2 regions of the Buttiauxella sp. genome follow, and region 1 is predicted to be linked to the other one. Evidence: predicted binding sites of a transcription regulator. Region 1 holds the regulator's gene; the other holds the start of a gene.
What was found. Region 1 encodes CRP, which controls carbon source genes, mostly activating them, when cyclic AMP is high. Its sites were predicted from a motif close to ATGTGANNNNNNTCACAT; they were not measured.
Positions count from the first base shown of each region.

Region 2: a site for CRP is predicted at 1,365-1,382, ahead of cytR (DNA-binding transcriptional regulator CytR). Genes of this name have one in related genera too.

Region 1 is NZ_JBAVHX010000017.1:14,741-19,016, reverse strand. It holds gene argD (bifunctional acetylornithine/succinyldiaminopimelate transaminase) at 1-319, shown strand, start outside; gene WBL83_RS13370 (YccS/YhfK family putative transporter) at 362-2,452, opposite strand; gene crp (cAMP-activated global transcriptional regulator CRP) at 2,642-3,274, opposite strand; gene WBL83_RS13360 (OsmC family protein) at 3,589-3,993, shown strand; gene WBL83_RS13355 (phosphoribulokinase) at 4,015-4,276, opposite strand, start outside.
Region 2 is NZ_JBAVHX010000025.1:24,763-29,038, reverse strand. It holds gene ftsN (cell division protein FtsN) at 1-193, opposite strand, end outside; gene cytR (DNA-binding transcriptional regulator CytR) at 283-1,317, opposite strand; gene priA (primosomal protein N') at 1,483-3,678, opposite strand; gene rpmE (50S ribosomal protein L31) at 3,887-4,102, shown strand.

The DNA of each region.
Region 1 (4,276 bases):
CAATACGCCTGATGTGTTGAATGGTGTAACGGAAAAGCGTCAGCAGTTCGTGAAGCATTTGCAGCAAATCGATGAGCAGTTCGACGTATTTAGCGATATTCGCGGCATGGGATTGTTAATTGGTGCAGAGCTGAAACCGCAATACAAAGGGCGTGCGCGTGAATTCCTTTATGCGGCTGCTCAGGAAGGCGTGATGGTTTTGAATGCCGGTCCTGATGTCATGCGCTTTGCGCCAGCTTTGATTGTTGAAAATGTAGATATTAAAGAAGGTATGACGCGCTTTGCTAAAGCTGTGGCGAAAGTCGTTCAGGGCGTGTAAGCGCCCGCGTCATCCAGCAAAAAACGATGGATGACGCGGAGTCTATTTGCTCTGTGCGTGCCGTAAGCGGTTCAGCCAGATACCATGATGTGGGCGCTGACGCCATGCCACCGAAGAAATGGTGTGCATGGTGCTGAGGTGGCCCAAAATCCGCTGTAAATGTTGTTCCATCGTGCTCAACGGTCCAGTTGGAAGCCCTTCCAGCGGATCGAGAATATTCGCGTCGTTCGTTTCACCCGGCCCATCGTATTGAAGCCGCTGCTGGCACCGTTGCAACGCAATTTCACATGACTGCAAATAATGCTGGGCTAAGTCTGGAGTCAGCATGTTGTGCTCGCGCGCCAGTGTCGTCATCGCATTGATGTGTTCGACGATAAACTGACTGTGCGTCACCCACAGTTTCATGTCTGCCAGATAATGCGAGTTGAAGCCCGGTTCCTGCATCGCCTGATTCAGTGAGTTAAACAGAGCATTATGGGCCTGGTTGACCTTCATACGTTGCCAGGCCAAAGGCGTGGGTTCAGGGTCGCTGCTCAGGATCAGGCGAATGGCCTCCTGGTCTGTCTCCAGTGCGTCGTGGGCGTTCTGGCGCAGCAAGCCACTTTGCCATTGTGGCCATAGCCATACCATGCCACCGAAGGCAATCAGACAGCCCAGCAGGGTATCTATCAGGCGCGGAACGATAAACTGCTCGGCACTGAGCGTTAATAGTTGCAGGGTATAAACCGCGGTCACGGTGAAACCAATCGTCGCCCAGCCGTAACTCTGACGAATAAACAAATAGCTGACGAGTGTAATGACCAGCATCGCGCCCAGGGCAATATCTTGCGGGAAGTGGAAATGCAGAGCGATACCCGCAATTGCCAGCCCAGCAATAGTCCCTGCCGAACGGTGCAGAATACGAACCCGCGTGGCACCGTAGCCGTTTTGCGTCACAAACATCACCGTCATTAAAATCCAGTAAGGTTTCGGCAGATGTAAAAACGCCCCAAACAGACTGGCGATAGTTAACATCACGCCTAAGCGTGAGGCATTGCGCAGGGCTGCGGATTTCAACGACAAATAGCTTTTCAGTGCTGCCCACACCGGTAAGCGGCGCTGGCGGTCTTCCATTAAATCGCGGATATACAGTGGGCGTTGGGTGCGTAAAACGCGCGCGATACGGCTAAAGTGATAATGACAAAATTGTCCGACTGGATTATCTGGATTCTGGCGAGCGATTTTCTCGAGGGCTTCAATTTGCTTCTCCATCGAAAATCGCTGCGGATAACGATGGTAAAGAATGTCATCGGCCAGAACGCGCAAACGGGCCGCAATAGTTTGCGCATTCCAGCGGATGACCGCTTCCGCATGGCTTTGTGCGACAAGTTTTTGCACCTCGGCAGGTTGGTGCAAACTGACGGAAATGTGCTCCTGGAGATCTAATGCGACCTGAAAGGAGCGCAAAAGATGCTTGTAACCGTTCTGCTGATTCGCTGCCAGCATGTGCAGCTGTTGGTAGCAGACGGTGATTAAGTCGACGGCTTTTTGCTGGCGGGCCAGTAGCGGCGGGAGCGTGGTTTCCGGATCCGCGTGCTGGGTCAGCATGCCGTACTTGGCTTCACAGTAATCTGCTAACTGGCGATAGAGCAGACTTAACGATTCGCGCAACGGCTGCTCACGCCACATCCAGAACCAAAACCAGTTAAACACCCCGTACCAAATCGTACCGGAGACATACAACGCCATCGGTTTCCAGATAGGCATGTTGCCAGCCATGCTGAGCGTGAAGATAGCTGCAATCAGCGAGGCAGGAAGCAAACGAGCGTGCAGCGAGCTGATTTCAGCGGTCACGCCTAGCATTAGCGCCATGACCATGAGAATAAGCGGCAAAGGCACGTCGGTGTAGAGCAGCAAAAGCTGCATGATTAAACTGCTGACAGCAAACAGGGAGCCGCCAATAATCAGGCGTTTGAAGAAGCGCTTATGGGGAGTATCCAGACCGGCTATGTTGCAACAGGCAGGCACTAACGAGAAAAGCAGGCCTAACTGCAAATTTCCTAACAGTAGACCTACTCCCACAGGAAGGCACAGCACCAGCGTTTGCCGTAATGCGTAGTTAACTTCGGGGTGGTAGATCAGTCGGCGCCACATTTGCTCGTCATGGTTCAAGTTGCTGGGTTGTTGGTTGCACTCAGTCATCCCAGTCACTTACTTTAGTAAGCTCCTGGGATTCCTGAGCTTACCGCCTACCTGCAACATGAACTATTTAGAGCAAGTGAGGGAAGTGTAGAGACAAAAAAGGCGTGTCATGAAGCAACACGCCATTTTTTAGGACGGAGATTAACGAGTGCCGTAAACGACGATCGTTTTACCGTGAGCGGAGATCAGGTTTTGATCTTCCAGCATTTTCAAGATACGACCAACAGTTTCGCGAGAGCAACCCACGATCTGACCGATTTCCTGACGAGTAATTTTAATCTGCATGCCGTCTGGGTGGGTCATTGCATCAGGTTGTTTCGCCAGATTCAGTAGCGTCTGTGCAATGCGACCTGTTACATCCAGGAATGCCAGGTTACCGACTTTCTCAGATGTAACTTGCAGACGACGAGCCATCTGGGAAGACAGGCGCATCAGAATGTCTGGGTTGACCTGAATAAGCTGGCGGAATTTTTTATAGGAAATTTCAGCCACTTCACAGGCAGATTTAGCACGGACCCAGGCACTACGTTCCTGGCCTTCTTCGAACAGCCCTAACTCACCAATAAAATCGCCCTGATTCAGATAGGAGAGGATCATTTCCTTGCCCTCTTCATCTTTAATCAGAACAGCCACAGAGCCCTTGACGATGTAGTACAGCGTCTCAGCTTTTTCACCCTGGTGAATCAGTGTGCTCTTCGATGGATACTTATGAATATGGCAATGGGACAAGAACCATTCGAGAGTTGGGTCTGTTTGCGGTTTGCCAAGCACCATGCGCGGTTATCCTCTGTTTATAACTAGCTACCAACGACAAGACGCTAAACATCCTGTCTGGCGTTGCAAGTATTAGAATATTCCCCACCTTGGGGAGATGGCATGCAAGTCATTCTTGCTGCCTGTAATTAGTGACGTCCTCTGCATACATGCATTACGTCAATGTATCGCGATGTAGCATCTGGATTGTTTTAGCATAGCTTTTGACAAGTGTCTCCTATTGTCTCGTTTCAGCATGACGCAGGTCGCCTTCCGTTGCCAGTTTTGCTGCATCCGCGTACTCTGAAAGGGTTTTTTTCAACTGGAGAAGTCACATGCAGGCACGAGTGAAGTGGGTTGAAGGGTTAACCTTCCTTGGGGAGTCCGCTTCTGGACACCAGATTTTGATGGATGGTAATTCTGGCGATAAAGCACCCAGTCCGATGGAAATGGTTCTGATGGCTGCGGGTGGTTGTAGTGCCATCGACGTGGTTTCTATCTTGCAAAAAGGTCGCTACAACGTGACGGATTGTGAAGTAAAACTCACCTCTGAGCGCCGCGAAGAAGCACCTCGTCTTTTTACCACCATTAACCTGCATTTCATCGTGACAGGCAAAGAGCTTAAAGATAACGCGGTTTCCCGCGCAGTGGATTTATCTGCTGAGAAGTATTGTTCTGTTGCTCTGATGCTGGAAAAAGCTGTGAACATTACTCACAGCTATGAAGTGATCGAAGGCTAATGTGCGTCAAAAGGGCGGGAGCTATCCGCCCTGATTGATGTTTCGCCCTTCTGCAAGACGCTTAACCAGTGGCGTCATGATCAATTCCATTGCCAGCCCCATCTTGCCGCCCGGCACCACTAATGTATTGATGTGGGAAATGAATGAGCCTTGCAACATAGCGAGCAGGTACGGGAAATCGATGTTATCCAGCCCACGGAAATGAATCACTACAAAGCTTTCATCCAGTGATGGGATGGCTCGCGCGGCAAAGGGGTTAGATGTATCAACGGTAGGCACACGC
Region 2 (4,276 bases), on a different contig from region 1:
GGGTTTCGCTTTCATCTTTCTTATGATGAGTAATGAAGTACAGAGCACCAATAAAGGTCACCAGAACGGCTGCCGCAATGGCGACCATTGTCGGCGAGACAGATGCCAGGCTGCGTTGCTTGTTGCGGGTGCTACTTTTCTTACGCCGCGTACCTGCCGATTGCCCGCGGCGTACATAATCTCGTTGTGCCACTATCGATTCGCTATATTTTTTACGTTTATCAGCCCGCCATGTTACTTAATGGACATCCCTTTGACCAGAATCCAGTGTCCTAAAGCGGTTCATTTTCTACTGCCTGGTGCGCTGGTGGAGCCTCGTTCAATGAGCTCACAGTCCAGTAAACGCGAACCACTACTCACGGCTTGCCCGTGAAGCTGATCCAACAGCAACAGCATAGCTTCTCGCCCGATGTCGAAACGGGGTTGAGCTACGGTGGTGAGCGGTGGGTCACAGAACTGTGAAAGAGCAATGTCATCAAAGCCCATGATGGATAAATCTTCCGGCACGCGTAAGCCGCTGCGCTTGGCCTGAGACAGTGCTCCCAGCGCCATCACGTCGCTATGGCAGAACACGGCAGTCGGTGGATTCGGTAGCGCCAGCAATTTTGCTAACGCCGCGGCACCGGCTTCATAGGTAAAGTTTCCCCGCGCGATGTAATGCGGATCGATGACCGTTCCCGTGCGACGCAAGGCCTGCACGTACCCTTGCAAGCGGTAGTGACAAAGCGGCATCTCTTCAGGGCCCGCAATACAGGCAATTCTTTGATGGCCAAGCTGCTGCAGATAATAAACGGCGTTAAACGCGGCCGTCAGGTTATCAATGTGAACGGTTGGCAGTTCCAGTTCAGGGGCAAATTCGTTCGCCATGACCATTGGCGGTAAATTGCGCTGCTCTTCAATGCTGGCATCGAAGGGAAGACGTGAACCAAGCAATAGCATCCCGTCAATCTGCTTGGTGATGATCAGATTGATGAAGGTTTTTTCCTGCTGATTTTGATGAGCACAATCGCCAATCAACACCAAATAGCCTTGTTCCGCTGCCGTCACTTCGATACCGCGAATAATTTCGCTAAAGAAGGGATCGCAGATATCCGGGACAATAACCAGAATGGTACGAGACTCATTACGCTTTAAATTTCGCCCCAAAGAATGGGGTAAATAACCAACGGCTATTGCCGCTTCTTCCACACGATTACGAGTGCTTTGCGATACTTTGTCCGGGTTCATTAGTGCCCTGGACACTGTTGCGGTTGAGACTTTCGCCTGGACAGCAACATCTTTCATGGTTGCACTAGCAACCTGATTCTTCGGCTTCAACTTCTTCTCCTCGCGTGCACACGACAGGTGCTGACAACGTCCCTGGTGTCTGACCATGTTCACATTCTTAGCAGAAATTGATGTTCGTTGGTTACAGTTATTTCATTAAAAGTGTGATGGTTGTTGAATTTTTCGATCCGCTTCGCATATCCATAGGGCTTTGTGCTAGCCGTCTATCGGGTCAACGTCCAGCATCCACTTCACCTTGCGTGATTCCGGCAAGGTATTGACCAGTTTCAGCGACTGGCTAACCAGGCGTTGCAGACGCGCTCGCGAAGGGTGTTGCAGCAGAATTTGCCAGCGGAAACGCCCACCTCGTTTAGGCTGTAAACAAGGTACTGGCCCCATAATCCATAACTGCTCATCTCTTAATGGACTGGACTCCAGCAGATTGCGCAATTGCTGTAAAAAAAGCGGAGCCTGATGGTTATTCTGGTCTTCCGCACGGAACATGATGTGACTGGTAAATGGCGGCAAGAAGACTGTTTTGCGTTCTTTAAGCGCCTGGCTTGCGAAGTCGTCGTAACCATTGGTGAGCAATGTCTGTAATAAAGGATGCTCAGGATGGTGCGTTTGTAGCAGGACTTCACCTTGTTTGCCTGCTCGACCCGCACGCCCAGAAACCTGAATGTAGAGTTGGGCAAAGCGCTCCGCTGCGCGGAAATCGGCTGAAAACAGTGCGCCATCGACATCCAGCAAAGCCACCAGAGTGACGTCCGGGAAGTGATGGCCTTTCGCTAACATTTGCGTGCCAATCAAAATACGCGCGCCGCCGCGATGCACTTCCGCCAGTTGCTGCTCGAGCGCCCCTTTTCGGCTGGTAGTATCACGATCGATACGCGAAATCGGCACACCCGGGAATTCTGGCGCAAGGCTATGCTCAAGCTGTTCTGTGCCCATTCCCACCGGAACCAGATTGGTTGAACCACAGTGTGGACACTGCTGCGGAACCGGTCTTTGGCTGTCGCAATGGTGGCAGCGCAAATGGCGCTGGCCCTGATGATAGGTGTAGTAGTGGTCGCAACGTGGACATTCCGCAATCCACCCGCACTCATGGCAAAGCAGGGCGGGGGCAAATCCACGGCGATTAAGGAACAGGATCACCTGATTATCAGCCTTCAAATGCTGGCCAATTTTTTTGATGAGTGCAGGTGCCAGGCCAGATTTCAGCGGCTGTCCTTTTAAATCGACGACTTGTTGCGTGGCAGTACTCGCATTACCGGCACGCTTTGTCAGACGCAACTGGCGATATTTCCCCAGTTGAACGTTATGCAGGGTTTCCAGTGCAGGGGTTGCGGAGCCAAGAATAATGGGGATGTCTTCCGCATGGGCGCGATACACGGCTAAATCGCGGGCGTGATAGCGCCAGCCTTCCTGCTGTTTATAGGAGCTGTCATGCTCTTCATCAATGACGATGACGCCGAGTCGGCAGAACGGTGTAAACAGTGAAGAGCGAGTGCCGATGACAATCGCGGCCTCGCCGCTGCGGGCTTTTAACCACACGGCAAGACGTTCGCTGTCGTTTAGCCCGGAATGCAGAACTTCGACCGGTGCGTTAAAACGTTCGCGGAAACGGGCGATGGTTTGTGGCGTCAGTCCGATTTCTGGCACCAGAACCAGGGCCTGCTTGCCTTGCGCCAGCACGTTTTCCAGCACGCTGAGATACACTTCCGTTTTACCAGAACCCGTAATCCCCGCCAGAAGCCAGACTGCAAAGTGATCGGCCGAGCTATGAATCGCCCCGATTGCGGTGGCTTGCTCAGTGTTCAGGCGTAAACGTTCACCTTCGACGGAATAGCTGTCACGCCAGTCAGTGGTAGCCGGTGCGGCACTTTTCAGGTCGCACAAACCTTTGGTGCGTAAAGCCTGTAACCCCGCCTCACTGATTTCCAGCTCGTTTACCTGATGACGCCAGATGATATTTTGCCGAACCGCCGCCAGCGCCTGTTGCTGTTTTGGGGCTCGTTTCAGACTGTTAAGGTCAACAGCTTTGCCTTCTTCGGTCGCGAACCAGTACCACAACGGTGCGTGATGTGCCGCTTTACCCTGACGCAGCAAAATAGGCAAGGCATGGAAAAGCACATCCCCAAGTGGATGGTGATAGTACTCGGCGGCCCAAAGCAGAACGCGCCAGAGTGATTCGGGATACAATGATTCGCTTTCCAGAACGTCTGCCACGGGTTTGAGATCGCTGAGCGGTAAATCGCTGTGCTCACTGACGGCCACGACAATTCCGACAGCCTGGCGTTTGCCAAACGGCACCATGACGCGACAACCAGATGCCACCTGCATTCCCGCGGGAACGAGGTAATCAAAAGTTCGAGCAAGGGGAACCGGCAAAGCGACGTGGGCGACAGGCATTAATTATTCCGAAATGCTAAAAATGACGAGATAGTGTACACTGTGTGTTCCAGAAAATGCGGATCAGTTTGCATCCATTCGCGGGGTTCTGTATGATTCGCCGCCTTTGATGCGCAGTTTTTGGTATCAAAAAACCTAATTTATCAACTTCGCGTGGTGTCTGGCGTTAGGGCTGGAAGAGCGACGCGGCCTTATACAGAGGTTTTCCATGAAAAAGAATATTCACCCGAACTACACAGAAATTACTGCAAACTGTTCTTGCGGTAATTCTATCAAGATTCGCTCTACCGTGGGTCATGATCTGAACCTGGACGTATGTGGCGAATGCCACCCGTTCTACACTGGCAAGCAGCGTGATGTTGCTACCGGTGGCCGCGTTGACCGCTTCAACAAGCGTTTCAGCGTTCCAGGCGCGAAGAAGTAATTCGCTGCACGGTAAGAAAAAGGCGCCTAACGGCGCCTTTTTTGTTATTCCCGTCATCATTCAAGCCGTAGGGGTGTTGGCTGCACTCACTCACCCCAGTCACTTTTCAGTAAGCTCCCGGGGATTTGCTCCCTTGCCGCCTACCTACGACTCGAATGCTATAGAGAATAAGGA